DNA from 4 places in the Aminipila terrae genome. Region 2 is predicted to be linked to each of the others. Evidence: predicted binding sites of a transcription regulator. Region 2 holds the regulator's gene; each other region holds the start of a gene.
What was found. Region 2 encodes LexA, which represses DNA repair genes until DNA is damaged. Its sites were predicted from a motif close to AGAACANNTGTTCT; they were not measured.
Positions count from the first base shown of each region.

Region 1 (4,966 bases), 530 kb from region 2:
ACTGGAGTTGTTTTTTGGTGAAAGTGCAGAAATAAGTGCCATAAAAAAACTTAAGAAGATTATGCAGGAAACGGTTGTAGAAATGTTTGAATTGCAAAAAGGTATTGATGATTCAGGCAAAATTAAATTGAAATATGCGTTAGAATATGTGGCTTCGGCTCAATTAGGAATAATGGCACACTGGTTTCAGAATAATAAGGAGCTGCCCATAGAGGAACTGGGAGAAATTATTGAAAAAATTAATCTCACTGGGGTCATAACTTACATTACAAATGAATTAAAAGAACAAGGGCAGGTAGTGCCTATAATGACTGGGTGCAAGCAGTGAATGCAAGGCTGATAAAAGGAGCCAGAGGCATAAAGGCAGGTGTGGTGCGGATTTTTCTTATGACAGTCAGAAAAGCTAAAATAAGAAAAAATATACCACTTAGAAAACTGCTTATTATATATACATTTAAAATACTTGCGCTTCCTGTAAGGAAACCCAAAGCACCCATTAGTTTTATATCACCAAATCCGATATACTCCCGGTCTTTCAATAAGAGGCCAAGAGCAAGCAATAAAAGTAATGGCAGGGCTCCGGCAAAGATGCCAGTGAGCTTGTAACCGGCATTTTCAGGATTCACATTTAAGAATCCCAGAATAAAGATTAACAGGATATGCTGATCGGGAATAATCAGGTAAAGGATGTCGGACAGACATATGTGGCCAAGAATACCTGTCATCATAACACTGGTGAATATATCAAATATTGAATGAGGCTGGCTGAAAATCAGCAGCAGATTAATTAAGGCAAATAAAAAAATCAGGAAAAAGTGCAGGGGAAATGACAGCAGTTTTTGTGCGGGGCAGTTAGAAATATCGGCATCATAATCACATAGCCATTTATAGGGTATCAGATTAAAGCTGTAGATGATAATAGCTGAATAAGCTACTGAGCTGACAAATATCAAAATAAACATAAAAACCTCCTTCCAATATATGTAAATTATAAATAGTTTTCCATATATTGTCAATGAGGTTTATTATTTCTGGAATATCTTATCGTTTTTGAATGGGAATGTATTCTAGATAAGGCTGGACTCCATTGTAGGCCGGTCTCATCAGACGTCTGCCTGTGATGATTTCTTCCAGTCTGTGAGAACACCATCCGGAAAGCCTTGCAGTAGCAAATAAAGGCGTGGCAATGTCTACAGGAATATTCAGAGCTCTATAAACAAATCCGGAATATAAATCTACATTGGCAGGCATTGGCTTATCAATACCCTTTACCTCTTTATATAGAGAAGTACCACGTTTTTCAATAAATTCATACAAGTGGAATGCATCTTCCAAACCTTTGCTTTCAGCAAGCTTTTTCGCCATACTCTTTAATAATACAGCCCTTGGGTCTGAGATGGTATAGATAGCATGCCCAAGTCCGTAAATTAAGCCACTGCCATCATTTGCTTCGCCTTTTAATACTTTTACCAGATAATCTTCCACCTGGGCTTCATTTGTAATGTCCTTCACATGATTATTTAAATCATGAATCATATTGATTACTGCGATATTGGCTCCACCATGCCTTGGACCTTTGAGAGAACCTACAGCTGCAGAAATGGCGGAATAAGTATCGGTACCGGAAGAAGAAACAAGATGAGTTGTAAAAGTAGAATTATTACCTCCACCGTGCTCTGCGTGTAATATTAAAGATAAATCCAGAAGTTTCGCCTCTATATCTGTGTATTCTCCTGTAGGCCTGATCATTCTTAATATGTTCTCTGCGGTACTTAATTCTGGAATTGGATTGTGCAGATGCAGACTTTCATTGTCAAAGGAAGAACGTTTTGCCTGAAAACCATAAGCGATTAGGGCAGGAAAATGTCCAATAAGTGTTATGGACTGACGTAAAACGTTTTCTATGGATGTATCTTCCGGATTGTCATCATAGGAATACATAGCCAAAACACTTCTGGCCAGTTTATTCATGATGCTTTTAGAAGGGGCAGTCAAAATCATATCTCTGGCAAAGCCCTTTGGCAGCTCACGTTTTGCACCAAGCATTTTTTTAAATTCCGTCAGCTCATCTTTGCTGGGAAGTTCACCAAACAAGAGCAGATAAGTTACTTCTTCAAATCCAAAACGGTTTTCTTTTACACAATTGTTGAAGATATCTTCAACATCATATCCTCTGTAATATAATTTTCCATCAATTGGAACTTTATTTCCCTGTTCATCAAAATCATATCCGATAACTTCACCGACTTTAGTAAGGCCTACGATGACTCCTGTTCCATTAGCATTTCGAAGTCCTCTTTTTACATCTTTTTCAATGTACAAAGAATCGGGTATGATGTCTGTTTTACTTACAATTTTTGCTTTACTCATATAAAAGGCTTTTTCTTCTGACAATCTGTCGATTAGTCTATCTTTCTCAGCCGTAAAAGCTTCATAGTTGTCACTCATAATCATCACCTCAATATATTATAATATTATATATTTTGGATGACACTCCAAAATGTATAAATGTATACAATTATAATTTTAATAAAATCGATATCAAAAAATACCGATTTAACTTACCAAAATAAAAAATTTATACTTTGACATTATATCATGATAAAAGTATAACAACAAGGGTATAAATAAAAAATAATCATAACTGGACAATAAAAGTGGTGTATGTTATGATAAAAATAAACAAATGTTCTTTATACGAAAGAGGAAATCTAATGGGTGAATTTAAAGTAGTTTCAGATTTTAAACTGATGGGTGATCAGCCTCAGGCGGTTGAGCAGCTGGCAGAGGGGGTTTTAAAGGGTAAAAAACACCAGACCCTTTTGGGAGTTACAGGCTCTGGAAAAACTTTTACGATTGCCAATCTTATTGAAAAAGTACAGAAACCAACCTTAGTGATATCACATAACAAGACTCTTGCAGCACAGCTTTGTGGAGAATTTAAAGAGTTTTTTCCAAACAATGCGGTGGAGTATTTCGTCAGCTATTATGATTACTATCAACCGGAAGCCTATGTACCTTCTACGGACACATATATTGAAAAGGATTCTGATATAAATGAAGAAATAGAAAAGCTCAGGCATTCTGCCACAGCAGCGCTGGCGGAACGGCGTGACGTTATTATAGTTGCCAGTGTTTCCTGTATATACGGTTTGGGAAGCCCCTTTGATTATGAGAATCAGATGTTGTCCTTAAGGCCGGGAATGGAGAAAAACAGACAGGATATATTAAGGAAGCTGGTGGATATTCAGTATACTAGAAATGATATGGCTTTTACAAGAGGCACGTTTCGGGCAAGGGGAGATGTGATTGATATCTATCCTGCAGGGGCAGAAAGTGCTATCAGGGTAGAACTTTTTGGTGATGAAATAGAAACCATAAAAGAAATGAATCCTGTGACCGGAGAAATCTTAGGATTAAGAAACCATGTTGCCATATTTCCAGCTTCTCATTATGTTACATCAAAAGAAAATATGGAGAGAGCTATTGTAACCATAGAACAGGAACTGACAGAAAGAGTGACCTGGCTGAAAGACAGGGGGAAGCTACTGGAAGCCCAGCGGATAGAACAAAGGACCCATTACGATCTGGAAATGCTCAGAGAGGTTGGCAGCTGTAAGGGAATAGAAAACTATTCACGTCATATTAATGGATTGTCTCCGGGAAATCGTCCCTATACTTTAATTGACTATTTCCCTGATGATTTTCTTATTGTTATAGATGAGTCCCATGTCATGCTGCCACAGCTTCATGCTATGTATGCGGGAGACAGATCAAGAAAATCTTCTTTAGTGGATTACGGGTTCAGATTGCCTTCCGCTCTAGATAACCGGCCCCTTAAATTTGAGGAATTTGAAAATATAGTCCGTCAGGTTGTATATGTAAGTGCAACTCCGGCAAAATATGAATTAGAGGCTAGCGGAGGTATTTCTGCAGAGCAGGTTATAAGACCTACAGGATTGCTAGATCCTGAGATTGAGATTAGAAAGACCGAAGGTCAGATTGACGATTTGATAGGAGAAATAAATAAAGTAACCGAGCAGGGTGAACGGGTATTTATTACAACTTTAACTAAAAAAATGTCCGAAAGTCTGACCGATTATCTAAAAAATGTAGGTATCAGAGTAAAATACCTGCATTCAGAAATTGATACCCTGGAAAGAATGGAAATCATACGGGATTTAAGGCTTGGGGCTTTTGATGTTCTCGTGGGCATTAACCTGTTAAGAGAGGGGCTGGATATTCCAGAGGTATCACTGGTGGCTATTTTAGATGCAGATAAGCAGGGATTCTTAAGGACAGAGACTTCACTGATTCAGACCATAGGACGTGCAGCGAGAAATGCTAAAGGCAGGGTTATTATGTATGCAGACGGTATCAGTGATGCTATGAAAAGGGCTATTGATGAAACAGACAGGAGAAGAGGAATCCAGCAGGCATATAATGAAAAGAACGGCATTACACCAACCACAGTGAAAAAGGCAGTCAGAGCAATTATTGAAGCAACCAAAGCAGCAGAGGAAGAAATGGAATACTATGCTGGTAAGAGCCCACTGGAATTAACCAAGAAAGAACTGACTGAATACATTCACAAGCTGGAAAAGGAGATGAAGCAGGCTGCTTCTGATTTACAGTTTGAAAGGGCTGCCCAGTTAAGAGATCAGATATTTGAATATAAATTAAAGCTCTGATTCATGAAATATAAACAACATCGTTAAATTACGATACACATACTATATAATATACAATGGAGAGAAAATGGCAAACGAAATCATTATAAAAGGTGCCAATGAGCACAATTTGAAAAACATAGATATTACAATACCAAGAGATAAAATGGTGGTTATTACAGGTCTTTCTGGGTCAGGAAAATCTTCATTGGCTTTTGATACCATCTATGCAGAAGGACAAAGGAGATATGTGGAAAGTTTGTCCGCTTATGCCCGTCAGTTCCTGGGGCAGATGG
Region 1 is NZ_CP047591.1:2,323,286-2,328,251, forward strand. It holds gene Ami3637_RS10975 (TetR-like C-terminal domain-containing protein) at 1-328, shown strand, start outside; gene Ami3637_RS10980 (prepilin peptidase) at 303-962, opposite strand; gene Ami3637_RS10985 (citrate/2-methylcitrate synthase) at 1,042-2,448, opposite strand; gene uvrB (excinuclease ABC subunit UvrB) at 2,715-4,691, shown strand; partial or broken gene uvrA (excinuclease ABC subunit UvrA) at 4,759-4,966, shown strand, end outside.
Region 1: a site for LexA is predicted at 2,680-2,693, ahead of uvrB (excinuclease ABC subunit UvrB). Genes of this name have one in related genera too.

Region 2 (4,966 bases):
AACACGGAATCATTGTTATTAATAAACCTGTTTTAAAAGTAGTTCTTAATCAGGCGATAAAATTCGCTGAACTCTCTAAAAACAGAGTAATGACCCTAAATGAAGAAAACCTGAAGCTTCAGGATAAAATTGTCCAGATGAAACTGGTAAACAGAGCAAAATGGGTTTTAATCCAATATCTTAATATGACCGAAGGCCAGGCCCACAAATACATTGAACAGCAGGCAATGGAAAGACGAATGTCAAAGAAAAAAATAGCCGAAAAAATTTTAAAAATGTATGAACATTAAAAGGAAAGTCATAAAGGCACTTTATGTATGATTAATCACCTTTATGACTTTATGCGAAATTCATATTTAACCTAATTTCTTTATTTCCCTTCTCAGCCTGTTAATTATCTTTTTTTCAAGCCTGGATATATAGGATTGGGAAATTCCCATTTTATCAGCTACTTCTTTCTGGGTCATTTCCCTGCCGCTAATCAGCCCAAACCTCATTTCCATAATCTGTTTCTCCCTGTTATTTAACTTTTTCAGTGCATATATTAAAAGCTTACGGTTAACTTCCTCTTCTATATGTCCATATACTACATCATTCTCTGTTCCTAAAATATCGGATAAAAGTAATTCGTTTCCATCCCAGTCCACATTTAAAGGTTCATCAAAGGATACTTCACTTTTTATTTTATTATTCCTTCTGATATACATCAGTATTTCATTTTCGATGCATCTTGAAGCATATGTAGCCAGCTTTATATTTTTATCAGCGTTAAATGTATTAACAGCTTTTATCAGACCAATTGTGCCAATTGATATGAGATCTTCAATATTTATCTTGGACCCTTCAAATTTCTTTGCTATATAAACCACTAATCTTAAATTTCTTTCAATCAGTATGGCTCTTGCATCCTCACTGCCCTTAGAAAACTCTTCCAACAGGTTCTTCTCTTCATCACTGTTGAGTGGTGGCGGTAATACCTCAGTCCCTCCAATATAGAAAATTTCGTCCGACTTAGTGATACTCAGTCTTTTAATCAGTGTCGAAATTTGTTCTAACACCCATTGTTTTATATTCCAGTTCATTATGCTACTCCTCCCAATAAAAAGTCTTTACTTAACAGCATCTGATATTCTTCTTCTCCCAGCTTACAAAATTCCATATTATATACAGCTACTATAATACTCCCCAGAGCTTTGTTGTTTACATATGCATTATCCACTCTGTATCCCTCCAAAATTCCGTTTTTCATGCCAATGCTGTTATACGGTACTAAGCAATATCTTTTACTGAAATCAATGTTTTCCATACTTTTAAGCTTTGCTGCCGCAGACTTGCTGATAATAGCAACTGCTTTCCCTGATAACGGCTCTTTCAGAAAATTTCCGGAATCAATAAGTGCTCTATGGGTTACGGTATGTCCCTCTATTTCTATTGTAATATCAGTAAATATTCGTTCTTTAAGTTGTTTTGCCGTAATAATTTTAGAAAATGCCATGATAATGATGTACGATACTACTGCACCAAAAACAACATTCATATAGGTTATATCCCCTACATAAAGAACTGCATTATTAGTCATTCCTCTTATTCTGATTATGTACAATATTATAATGGTCATTCCACCCATGAAAGCCGATACGATATATATAAGTATTGTTCCTTTAAATATCTTCCTGTCAAATGCTACATAAGCCAAAAGCAGCGAAAACAAAACTTTAACTAAGATTCCTAACAGGATACCTATGTTTTGGACAAATATTATAAAGGAAAAGACACCACATAGCATGCCTCCTGCAATTAACCTCTTCTTACTAGTTGGTAAGTTAGCTATTTTACTTGATAAGTATAAAATAAGAATTCCCATAAGAAAGTTCTCGGCAAATAAGTATTCTCCGTATATCTCCACATAAAAAACCCCCTTGCAAGCTATATCATAAATGATTATAGACCTCACAAAGGGGAAAAATTGTCATATTCAAATGTCGAATAATAAATTTAATTTTAATTATTTTACTGCCTTCTTTGCAGTGTCACATAACTGTGTAAATGCAGCTGCGTCATAGATAGCCATTTCAGAAAGCATTTTTCTGTTGATTTCAACACCTGACTTCTTCAGACCGTCCATTAATCTGCTGTATGAAATATCATTCATTCTTGCACCAGCATTGATTCTTGCGATCCAAAGTCTTCTGTATTCTCTCTTTTTGTTCTTTCTTCCAATATATGCAGAACGAAGTGAACGCATAACTGCAGGATTTGCAGCTCTAAATACCTTGCTCTTCTGTCCGTAGAAACCTCTTGCTAACTTTAATATTTTCTTATGTCTTTTATGAGCATTAACGCCCTTTTTTACTCTTGCCATTATTCAAACCTCCTAATACTATTTATCTAATACAGCTTTAATTCTCTTGTGATCTGCGCTACCAAGAAGAGTTGCCTTTCTTAATCCTCTTTTTCTCTTTGCACATTTCTTAGTAAGAATATGGCTCTTGTATGCCTTATTTCTCTTTACTTTTCCTGTACCTGTTAATTTAAATCTCTTGCTTGCGCCTCTATGAGATTTCATCTTATTTTTAGCCATGGTAATGTTCCTCCTACGTAAAATTTATTTCTGTTATCTACTATCTATTTATCTGTTTTAGGTGCAACAATCATAATCAAACTTCTGCCTTCAAACTCAGGCTTTTTCTCAATTGTACCTACAGAAGCCACTGAATCCGCAAACCGGTTCATAACATCTAAACCCTTGCTTGCATAATCCTTTTCTCTTCCTTTAAACCTCAAACTGACTTTAACCCTGTCTCCGTCCTTAAGGAACTTTATCGCAGTATTAGCTTTAACCTGAATGTCATGCACCTCAATAAATGTACTTAAACGAATTTCTTTTACTGAAGTAATCTTCTGCTTCTTCTTTGCTTCCTTTTCTCTTTTTTGAAGTTCATAACGGTACTTACCGTAATCAAGAATCTTACAAACTGGCGGGTTAGCATTTGGTGAAATATTTACTAAGTCAAGCTTTTTTTCATTAGCTAACGCTAAGGCTTCTTCAAGACTTATAATTCCAAGCTGCGTTCCATCATTGTCGATAACTCTTAATTCCTTGTCACGAATTTCTTCGTTGATCAGATTTTCCTTGCTAATGTTCTTGCACCTCCTGCAAATAAAATAAGCGGATACTACAGTACCCGCTCCACAAAACACATAAGTGTTACAGTTGTTTTATTAACCCTATCAGCCAGACCAATAAGGTGAGAAGCGGATAACTTCTTCTTTATTACTAAAACACTATACCATTTATCCTTAACTATGTCAAGAAAATAATTGAATATATTAAAAATATCGAAATACACCTTTTACTTTGCCCAATATCTTCACTTCCTTGACAATAATAGGACTCATACTGGAGTTCTCTGGCTGCAGCCTGATATGATCTGTTTCTTTATAAAAAGTTTTAACAGTGGCTTCACTCTCAAATCCATCTATCATGGCTACTACGATTTCTCCATTTTTCGCAGTATTTTGCTGCTCAACCAATATATAATCTCCGTCAAAAATACCTGCTTCTATCATACTTTCACCCTTTACTGTCAGCATGAAATTGGTGCCTTTGCCTGCAAATCTGGAGGGGATTGGAAAGGACTCTTCGATATTTTGTTCTGCCAGTATGGGGGTACCTGCTGCTATCCTTCCCACTACCGGTATATCAATAACATCAATTCTTTCTGTATCATGGTAAACTGTATCTTTTATTTCATGATTATCCGATTTGATTTTTTCACTTGACTCCGAATCTACTATCATCAATGCACGGGGCTTAGATGGGTCTTTTTTTAGGAAGCCTTTCAGCTCCAGGTTTTCAATATCCTTGTGAACTGTAGACGTTGATTTAATATTCAAGGCGGAGCAGATTTCTCTTACTGTAGGTGGATATCCTTTTTGACTGATTTCTTTTTTCATATACTCAAGTATTCGCTGTTCTCTCTCTTTTAGCTGTTCCATATTTCCGCCTCCATTATTTATAAATTTAAGTTTCAATAAACTTCAGACCAATTCTTTATGTAGTATAGCACAGATATTGTGTTCTGTAAACATGTGTTCTGAAATTATGTTCTATATCTTGTAAATAGTCAATAAAATAAAAAGCAATATAGCGATGCACCAAAGCAGCATTATATTGCTCCAATTTTAAAATGTGAAAAATTTCTTCTACCTTACTAAAAGTCTTCTGATTCCTTCTTCAAGACCATCTATAGTAAGTTCAAACATAGGAAAAACCTCTTTTATGATTCCAAGGGTATAACTCCCATATACAAATTCCCAATCTTCCTTTTGTATTGGATTCAACCAAATCTGTTTCTTATAGCGCCTTTTAAATTTCTTTAACCACTCTATACCAGGTTCCTCATTATACAGGCTAAAAACTGAATTTCCACCAGGCCGTAACAATTCAGAGGGCGCCATTGTCCCATCACCTACAAGAATTACTTTATACTCACTGTCCAGATTAGCAAGAACCCAGTCAGTATTTACCCATTCTCCTTTTCGGCAGTATGGCGTAGTATAGAGCTGATCATATATACAGTTATGAAAATAATACACTTTTAAATCCTTAAAATGACTGGATTTACTTACCGCCTGAAACAGCCTGTTGCACAATCTTCCGTAAGGCATCATAGAACCATCCGAATCAAAGAGCAGTAACAGTTTTATTGTGTTCTTTCTTGGTTTATCAAATACCAGCTTCAACCTTCCCGCATTATGACAGGTCTCGTCAATAGTTCCGTCTACATCTAGTTCCGTTTTAGCACCTTCTACCCGGGCAGAAAACTGCCTCAGCTTTCTGAATGCCATCTGAAACTGTCTGATGTCTAAAATGTTATCCTGCCTGAAATCTTTAAAATTCCGTTCTCCAGCCACTTGCACTGCGGACTTGTGCCGGCCTGTGCCTCCAGTGCGGATTCCCTGG
Region 2 is NZ_CP047591.1:2,855,222-2,860,187, reverse strand. It holds gene Ami3637_RS13750 (ANTAR domain-containing response regulator) at 1-290, shown strand, start outside; gene sigE (RNA polymerase sporulation sigma factor SigE) at 357-1,082, opposite strand; gene Ami3637_RS13740 (sigma-E processing peptidase SpoIIGA) at 1,082-1,906, opposite strand; gene rplT (50S ribosomal protein L20) at 2,006-2,362, opposite strand; gene rpmI (50S ribosomal protein L35) at 2,381-2,581, opposite strand; gene infC (translation initiation factor IF-3) at 2,626-3,201, opposite strand; ribosomal protein L20 leader region at 3,156-3,278, opposite strand; gene lexA (transcriptional repressor LexA) at 3,331-3,999, opposite strand; gene Ami3637_RS13715 (vWA domain-containing protein) at 4,207-4,966, opposite strand, start outside.

Region 3 (4,966 bases), 560 kb from region 2:
TTTTCAATGCGAGATATTTGGCCTACAGTCAGATTTGTTCTATTTGATAATTCTGCTTGGGAAATCCCTATCTCTTTCCGTATCTCATTTATTCTGCAACGAAGATAAATCTTAAACACTCCCTTCCAACAAATTCAACCTACATTATATATTAGGTCGAAAAGTTGTGGTATTATCGAGTAAGACAACATCGCCTGATATTCAATTAAATAAATAGTTAGAAATAGATATATACGCACTATATGAAGCAAAGCTATTAATTAAATTATAGTAATTATTTTAAAAATGTTGAAAGTTATATTTAATGAAAGAGGAATTAGCATGGAGAATCTTAAACGCATTTTATTAAAACAACCAATAGACAGCAAGGTATTAGAAGACATTTACAAAATAACTGATGCAGATGAAAAAATGGACTGGGTATTGATAGCAAGCTTAGCATACAATTACTGCGCTATAAAAAATAAACGAACTGAAAGAAATAAACACTTAGTATAATTCAAAATATATTATGTTAAAATTAACAAAATAATTTAATTAATAGCTTAAATCCTAATAATATTATCTAATCAAATTATATGTTAATAAAAAATATATTGATTTATTAGCTGTTACTGTTAAAATGTAATAAGTAATTTAAGAGGTAGAGTATGAATAATAAAAAAGAAAATCAAAAAAAATATAACATTTATCTGTGCACTTTGGGTTGTCCCAAAAATGCCAATGACTCTGAAATGGCGGCGGGCATACTGGAAGAAAAAGGACACTGTATTGTAAATAGTCCTGTTGACAGTGATGCGATTATTGTCAACACTTGTGGGTTTATAAATGACGCCAAAAAAGAGTCCATTGCCAAGATCTTTGAAATGGCTGATTTAAAGGAAGATGAAAATAAGAAACGGTTACTCATTGTATCTGGATGCCTTTCAAAGCGTTATGGGGATGACCTGTTTAAAGAAATGCCTGAAGTAGATATATTTATTGGAGTAAATGAATATCATGAACTCCCTGAAATTCTGGAGAAGCACCAGACTGACAGGGAAATATATATATATGACTGTAATCAGCAGTTTCAGGAGACAACGAACAGAAAGCTTAACGAAAATCCATATACGGCCACAATTAAAATTGCAGAAGGCTGTGATAATATTTGTGCGTACTGTATTATTCCCCATATTCGTGGACACTACAGAAGCCGTAAAGAAGAAGATATTTTGCAAGAGGCAGAAATGCTGGCTGAAAATGGATGCAGGGAACTGATTCTGATTGCTCAGGATGTTACCGCTTACGGATGTGATTTATACGGTGAATTCAGACTCGCACAACTTGTTAAGAAGCTTTGCAGAATTGATAAATTGCAGTGGATTCGGCTTATGTACTGTTATGAAGACAGGATTACCGATGAACTGATTGAGGTTATGGCCAGTGAAAAGAAAGTCTGCCATTATATTGACATTCCTATCCAGCACAGTAGTGATAAGATTCTGAAACTGATGAACAGGCGTTCAACTCACGAAAGTATTATGAACAAAATTCACAAATTAAGGCAAGCCATGCCAGATATAACCATACGGACAACTTTAATAACGGGGTTTCCGGGAGAGACCAGGGAAGAATTTGATGAGTTGTATGATTTTGTAGAAACTACTAAGTTTGAACGGCTTGGAGTATTTGCTTATTCCAAAGAAGAAGGCACTCCTGCAGCAGATATGAAAGGACAGGTGCGTTCTGATGTAAAAGAAAAGCGTAAGGACTCCATTATGAGGCTTCAGCTGGAAATCTCTCTTGCTTCCAATCAGCAAAGAATCGGACAGGTTTTACAGGTTCTTGTGGAGGAACAGGATGAGGAAGGTGCTTATGTAGGAAGAACCCAGTACGATGCTCCGGAAATTGATAATTCCGTGATATTCAATTCTGATAAAGTTTTGAAACCGGGGGACATGGTAATGGTTCGAATAACCGATGCATTTGATTATGATTTAGTAGGAGTGGAGGTATAGAGATGAATTTACCAAACAAGCTGACCGTAGGAAGGATTATTGCTGTTCCGTTTTTTGTAGTATTATATATGCTGGGATATAACCTGATTGCTTTCGTTCTTTTTATTGCAGCATCTCTGACAGACATGTTGGATGGAAAGATTGCCAGAAAGTATAACCTTGTAACTAATTTTGGCAAAATAATGGATCCTCTGGCGGATAAGATTTTAGTCTATTCAGCATTTTGCTTAATGGTAGACAATGGCCTTGTTCCGGGATGGATGCTTATAATTATTCTTGCAAGAGAATTTGCCATTGCTGGTATGAGAACAGTAGCTGCATCGGAAGGTATTGTTATAGCTGCTGGTATGAGCGGCAAAATAAAGACCGTACTTCAGATGATTGCGGTGCCTCTTCTGCTTCTGGTAAATGTGCAGGAATTAACTTCAGTAATGCCTGTTATTACTATGCTGGCGGAGGGATTCTTATGGGCATCACTAATAATGACCATTTATTCTGGTATTGAATATATCGTGAAGAATAAAACTGTATTTTCTATGTAATATACGGTGGATGGGACTGTTTTAAATTTTATTTTTTAAGACAGTCCTTTTGTTTTAATAAAAAGAAAGAAGGATTTTTAAAATGAATGAAAAAACAGAAAAGGAAAGTGTTGAATTTGATGTAAGTCTGCCCTATACAGTAGGGAAAATGCTAATGGATTATAACATTTCTGTTGCCTGTGCTGAATCCTGTACAGGAGGAATGTTTGCCCAGACATTGACAGACATACCTGGTATATCTGCAGTTTTTGACAGGGGTATTGTAACCTATAGTAATAAAGCGAAAATAGAAGAACTGGGTGTGAAAAGCCAGACTCTGGATAAATATGGTGCTGTCAGTGAACAAACCGCAGTGGAAATGGCCGAAGGAATAAAAAGAAAAGCCAACACAAGAATAGGTGTATCAGTTACAGGTGTGGCCGGGCCAGGTGGGGATCATTAGAAAAGCCTGTGGGACTGGTATATGTCTGCGCGGTATTTGACAATAAAAAACTGTGCAGAGAACTAAGACTGCAGGGGGACAGAAAATCAAACAGAACCACGTCAGTATTGAACATGTTTGATATGATTAGAGAACTTATCCAATAATTTTTACTTCAATTGTTCATAAATAACTTGACTTGGAAAATAATGTATATTAATATAATAATATCCAATAAATTCCATTTCTTTATTTTCTAAAGAAAGTCAAAAAACTATTGACCAAATTCTTTTGGTAAGGTATTATTAGTAAAGAACAAATGTTCACTACGGTTAGGAGGAAAACAAATGGCAGCTAATAAGGAAGTCAATATTAATATAAATAAAAATGAAAAGGACAAAGCTCTTAAAGAAGCTATGGCTCAGATCCAAAAGCAGTTTGGACAGGGAGCAATCATGAAACTGGGAGATGATACGGCCAGATTAAATATTGAAGCTATTTCCACAGGTTCAGTAAGCCTTGATATTGCTAGTGGTATAGGAGGCATTCCAAGAGGAAGAATAATTGAAATTTATGGACCTGAATCTTCAGGTAAAACGACCCTTACCCTTCATGTAATCGCAGAAGCGCAGAAGGCAGGAGGCAAAGCTGCATTTATTGATGCAGAGCATGCCCTTGACCCTGAATATGCAAGAAATCTGGGGGTAGATGTAGATGAGCTGCTGGTATCCCAGCCTGATACAGGGGAACAGGCACTGGAAATCTGTGAAATGCTGGTTCGTAGTGGTGCGCTGGATATTGTAGTAGTAGACTCTGTAGCTGCATTGGTTCCAAGAGCAGAAATCCAGGGAGAAATGGGAGACAGCCACGTAGGACTTCAGGCGAGACTTATGTCCCAGGCCCTTAGAAAGCTGACTGGCAGTATTAACAAATCAAATACTGCAGTGATTTTTATAAATCAGCTGCGTGAAAAAGTGGGGGTTATGTTCGGAAACCCTGAGACTACAACAGGAGGTCGTGCTCTTAAATTCTATTCAACCATGCGTTTTGATGTGAGAAAAATTGAAAGCATTAAAGTGGGTGATGAGGTTCTGGGAAACAGAACAAGAGTAAAAATAGTGAAGAATAAAGTTGCCCCTCCATTTAAACAGGCTGAGTTTGATATCATGTATGGAACTGGAATTTCTAAAGAAGGTGATGTACTGGATTGTGCTGTTGAAGCTAAGATTGTAGAAAAAGCCGGATCCTGGTATAGTTTCGATGGAAACCGAATTGGACAGGGAAGAGAAAATGTTAAGAGATATCTGATGGAAAATCCGGAGATTTTAAATAAAGTTGAATTCTTATTAAAAGAAAATATGAAGCCTAAAACAGAGGAAGAAAAGAAGGAAGACGGTCTGTTAGTAGACGAGGACGGCGTGGTTATCGAACAGTAAAATAATTGATAGTTTACATAAAAAACGTTTGACACTGTATGTCCAATATGATATTATACTTTATTGTAAGCCGCTCAGAATGGGTTTTTGTAAAAGCAGCTTTTAAGTTGCTACCTTTGGATGGCGAGACTGGATAGAGGAGGTAAGAGACAATATGTACGCAGTAATTGAAACAGGCGGAAAACAGTACAGAGTACAGGAAGGTGACGTAATCACAGTTGAAAAGTTAGATATTGAAGCTGGCGAAAAGATTACTTTCGATAAAGTACTTTTATTAAGCGATGGAGAAACAATCAAGGTTGGAGCTCCTTACGTTGAAAGCTGTAATGTAGCTGGAACTGTAGTTGAACATGGCAAAGGTCAGAAGGTTATCATCTTCAAGTACAAGTCAAAGAAAGACTACAGAAAGAAGCAGGGACACAGACAGCCTTATACAATGATTAAGATCGAAAAGGTTTCTGCTAGAAAAGCTAGAAAAACTAAAGCTGCAGCTGAAGCTGAAGAAGCAGCAGAATAATTTTTACAATCATTGGTAGGTTAGCTTATCATAATAGCTAAGAAATTAGC
Region 3 is NZ_CP047591.1:3,412,893-3,417,858, reverse strand. It holds gene Ami3637_RS19200 (helix-turn-helix domain-containing protein) at 1-119, opposite strand, end outside; gene Ami3637_RS16525 (hypothetical protein) at 322-498, shown strand; gene rimO (30S ribosomal protein S12 methylthiotransferase RimO) at 651-2,000, shown strand; gene pgsA (CDP-diacylglycerol--glycerol-3-phosphate 3-phosphatidyltransferase) at 2,003-2,542, shown strand; partial or broken gene Ami3637_RS16510 (CinA family protein) at 2,625-3,130, shown strand; gene recA (recombinase RecA) at 3,311-4,399, shown strand; gene rplU (50S ribosomal protein L21) at 4,554-4,916, shown strand.
Region 3: a site for LexA is predicted at 3,276-3,289, ahead of recA (recombinase RecA). Genes of this name have one in related genera too.

Region 4 (4,966 bases), 760 kb from region 2:
TGAGAAATCTGGCTCAGAAAAGTGCTGAAGCAGCTCAAAATACAACAGAGCTTATTGAAAACACTATTTCTGCTATTCAAAACGGTTCCAAGATTGCAGTAGATACAGTTAATACCATAAATGAAGTGGCTGAATCAACAGGAAAACTGGTTGAATCAGCAGGAAGAATTGCACAGGCATCTGACACCCAGGCAAATCGAATAGAGCAGATAACCTTAGGTGTGGACCAGATTGCCTCCATTGTACAAACCAATTCAGCAACGGCAGAAGAAAGTGCCGCAGCCAGTGAAGAACTTGCAGGGCAGGCCAATATGTTAAAAGAACTGGTGGATCGATTTAAAATTTCAGCTGGTACAGCTGGCAGATAGGAAAAATAACGATTCCATATAAAAAAAGCTTTTAAGCAAATAGGAGAAAATATTCTCTTTTTAAGCTTAGAAGCTTTTTCATTTTTTTATCTGGAAGAAACTTCGATAAGTTCTTCAGCACTTTTTAAAGTGGACTCGGTAATGTTCAATCCTCCTAAAAGTCTTGCAACCTCCTTAATTTTTTCTTCTTTGGAAAGAGGTACTAAAGTGGTGTAAGTAGAAGTATCATCGGAATGTTTTACTATTTTATAGTTATGGCTTCCGCAGGCTGTGATCTGTGGAAGATGGGTAATACAGATAATCTGATGGTTCTGTGCAATTTCTTTTAGTTTCCTGCCCACTACACTGGCTGCAATTCCACTAATACCAGTATCTATTTCATCAAAAATCATAGTAGGAATATCGTCATAATCGCCCACAATCTTTTTAAATGCAAGCATGATTCTGGACATCTCACCGCCAGAAGCAATTTTAGCCAGTGGTTTCAGTGGTTCTCCCCGGTTGGTACTAATCAGAAATTCTGCTGTATCCGTACCGTTGGCTGTAAAGCCGGCGGGATTGTCAGAAATTTTAATTTGAAATTCTGAGTTGGTAAAACTCAGCTCAAAAAGTTGCTCCATAATTTTAATCTGGAGCTCTTTAGCAGATGCTTTTCTAAGAGCTGAAAGCCTTTGTGATGCTAATTTCAACTGCTCCTCGCATACTGAAAGCTGGTGGGAAAGAGTGGATTTTGCCTCATCAATATTTTCAATACGAGATAAATCTTCTTCCAGTTGTGTCCGGTAAGCTAATATCTCTTCTATGGACCCGCCATATTTCAGTTTTAACTTGTCAATAAGATCCATTCTGGAAATAGCTGAATCCAGCTGCTCCGGTGAAAAGGTTATATTGTCTCTGATATTCCGGATTTCTCTGCTTATATCTTCCAGTTTATAATAAGCATCATCAAAATCCGAAAGTAAGTCGCATACAGACTTAGAATATGGTGATATTTCCTGAAGCTGATTTTGTACTTTTGCTAAAGTCTGAAGGACGGAAGGGGAATTGCCATAAACGGAATCATAAGCATCTGACAGATTGCCATATATTTTTTCACTGTTTTGCAATGAAAGAATCTCTTCCTCTAAAGCCGTATCCTCTCCGGGGGAAAGCCTGGCATTATTAATTTCGTTTAACTCAAAGGCCATAAAATCATGTTTACGCTGATTGTCAGCAGCATTTTTTGTCAGCTGATTTAACTCAGTAGAAAGCTTTCGGTATTCCAGATAAAACTTTTCTGTCAGAGCTTTCACTGGTAGTATTTCAGAACTATTGTATAAATCAACAAAAGTGATATGTAGCTCGGGATCCAGTAATGACTGATGATCATACTGACCGTGGATATCGGCCAGTTTTTTACAAAGCATATTCAAAAATGAAACAGAAACAATCTGATTATTAATTCTGCATATGCTTTTTCCTGAGATGGAAATTTCACGTTTTATTATAACCTGGTTATCATCAATGGGAATATCATTTTCCACTAAAAGGTCAGTGGCTTGTGATGGACAGTCTTCCATGATAAGTTCAATGACTGCTTTATCTTTCCCAGAACGAACAAAAGCAGTATCTGCCCTGCTCCCTAAAGCAAGGCTTACTGCTTCTATAATAATAGATTTACCTGCACCTGTTTCGCCGGTGATGATATTTAAACCAGTATGAAAATCTACATCCATTTCGTTAATAATGGCGAAATCTTTTACATGTAAATGAGAAATCATAATTATTAACCTCCCAAAGGGTATTATTGTAATAAATCATTAAACTTTTCTACAAGAGCAGGGACATTTTCCAAATCATCTACTATAATCATAAGTGTATTGTCGCCTGCCACAGATCCCACAATGTGAGGGAAGTTCAGGGAATCAATCGCTTCACCTGCCGCAGGGCCGCAGCCAGATAGAGTTTTTACCACAATGAGGTTATAAGATGCAGCAACGCTACGAATTGTTTCCTTAAAAATTTTAATAAATCTATCAGAAATAGGTGTTTCTATAGAGTTACCTAAAGCATATTTGTATTTTCCAGTGTTTGATAAGACTTTAATTAGCTGAAGTTCTTTAATATCTCTTGAGATGGTGGCCTGAGTAACATCGTAACCACTTTCTTTTAGTAATGAAGCCAGTTTTTCCTGTGTTTCTACTTCAAAATTGCTTATAATTTCAAGAATTTTGTTTTGCCTTGAATAACGCATACTATTACCTCCGCGCAGTTCTTAAAATAAAAAATACATTACGTGTATACTATAACATAATTATACAGAAATATTCAATAACAATTATAATTTATGCATTGGTTTTCCAACTGTAAAAAACATTTATGCAGCAGAGTATATGTATATACACAGGTGGACAAACATGTGTTTGTGTGATAAAATGGAAAAGATAATACAATTTGGATTAGAACAAATTTGTGATATAATATTATAGTTATGGAGAATTTATGAGAATATTAGGTATAGATCCGGGTTATGCAATTCTGGGATATGGAATCATTGACATGACAGGTAACCATTTTAAGGTTTGTGGATATGGAGCCGTTACAACTGAAGCTTCTATGTGCATGACCGACAGACTTAAATGTCTATATAGTTCACTGACCGAAATTATTGCGGAGTATGAACCAGAAGTAGCTTCTATTGAGGAATTGTTTTTTAATACAAACACCAAAACGGCTATCATGGTGGGACAAGCCAGAGGAGTAGCAATACTTGCCTGCGCCAATTCAGGGATGGATATAGCAGAATATACACCTTTGCAGATAAAACAGGCCCTGGTAGGGTATGGGAGAGCTGAAAAGAAGCAGGTACAAAATATGGTTAAAACCATTTTGAATTTGAAAGAAGTCCCAAAACCTGATGACACTGCAGATGCACTGGCAGCAGCCATATGCCATGGTCATTCCGCCAACGCCAATAAACGGCTGGCAGGAGCGATAAAATCAAGATAATACATATGTTACAGACTGTGAGGAGGTCGAAATGCTTCATTTTATAAAAGGAATACTGGCTATGCACTTTTCTGGAGGTATTGTTATTGAAACAGGTGGACTGGGATATGAAGTCTATGTCCCGGACAATTCTTCTGTTTATCTGGCAAAAGAAGGACAGCAGGTAATGGTATATACTGCTATGATAGTCAGAGAAGATGATATAAGTATTTATGGATTTGCTGATAAGGAGAGCTTACAACTGTTCAGAAAGCTTATGACGGTCAATGGAGTAGGTGCAAAGGCAGCTTTATCCATTCTTTCGACGCTGCCAGTTATGGAACTTCAGAAAGCCATTGTGTTTGAAGATGCAGCTGCCCTTACAAAAGCAAATGGTATAGGCAAAAAAACTGCACAGCGGATTGTTCTGGAACTGAAAGATAAACTGGATGCAGCGGAAGCTATAACAGGTGGTATTTCAGCTTCAGATATTACAAATGTTAACCTGAACGAAAAGGGAGAAGCTGTTAATGCCTTGATTGCACTGGGATACAGCAAAGGAGAAGCGGTTGAGGCCCTTGCAGGTATAGAAGAAAATAATCTGACTGTTGAAGATTATATAAAGAGAGCATTAAAACGATTATGCTAATGTAAACAGGAGCATTTATGATGGATTTTATGGAATATGATGAGCGTGTTACCTCCACAAACCAAAACCGGGATGAAGAAGGGGTAGAGCTTACTTTAAGACCTAAAAAGTTAGAAGATTATATTGGACAGAAAACAGCAACAGAAAACTTAAAAGTGTTTATTGAAGCTGCACAAATGAGAAACGAGCCATTAGATCATGTACTTTTCTATGGCCCCCTGGTTTGGGAAAAACCACTCTGGCTGGTATAATAGCCAATGAACTGGGGGTTGATTTAAGAATAACTTCTGGTCCTGCCATAGAAAGAGCAGGGGATCTGGCAGCCATTCTGACAAACTTAAACGAGAATGATGTACTTTTTATCGATGAGATACACAGGCTGAACCGGTCTGTAGAGGAAGTATTATATTCTGCCATGGAGGATTATGCCTTAGACATAATCATAGGGAAGGGGCCCTCAGCCCGGTCCATCAGACTGGATCTGGCTAAGTTTACTTTAATTGGAGCCACTACCAGAGCAGGCAGTTTATCAGCTCCTCTCAGGGACAGGTTCGGCGTAATCAGTAAATTTGAACTTTACACTATTGACGAGTTAAAAAAGATTATCAAAAGATCAGCAGGACTTTTAAATATTGATGTGGATGAGGATTCTCTTGAAGCCATGGCTAAGAGATCAAGAGGAACTCCACGAGTTGCCAACAGAATTCTCAAACGAGTGAGAGACTTTTGCCAGGTAAAGGGCAGCGGTATCATTGATCTAGATATAACCAATGAGACTTTAAAGTCCCTTGGGGTGGATGAGTATGGACTGGAGTCCCTTGACCGGGAAATACTGAGGATGATTATAGAGAGATTTAAAGGCGGGCCTGTTGGGATAGATACTATTGCAGCATCCATAGGTGAGGACAGAGTAACGATTGAAGATGTATATGAACCCTATTTGATTCAGGCGGGCTTCTTACACCGAACCCAAAAAGGAAGA
Region 4 is NZ_CP047591.1:98,761-103,726, reverse strand. It holds gene Ami3637_RS00445 (methyl-accepting chemotaxis protein) at 1-368, shown strand, start outside; gene recN (DNA repair protein RecN) at 455-2,128, opposite strand; gene Ami3637_RS00435 (arginine repressor) at 2,152-2,601, opposite strand; gene ruvC (crossover junction endodeoxyribonuclease RuvC) at 2,850-3,356, shown strand; gene ruvA (Holliday junction branch migration protein RuvA) at 3,388-3,984, shown strand; partial or broken gene ruvB (Holliday junction branch migration DNA helicase RuvB) at 4,005-4,966, shown strand, end outside.
Region 4: a site for LexA is predicted at 2,760-2,773, ahead of ruvC (crossover junction endodeoxyribonuclease RuvC). Genes of this name have one in related genera too.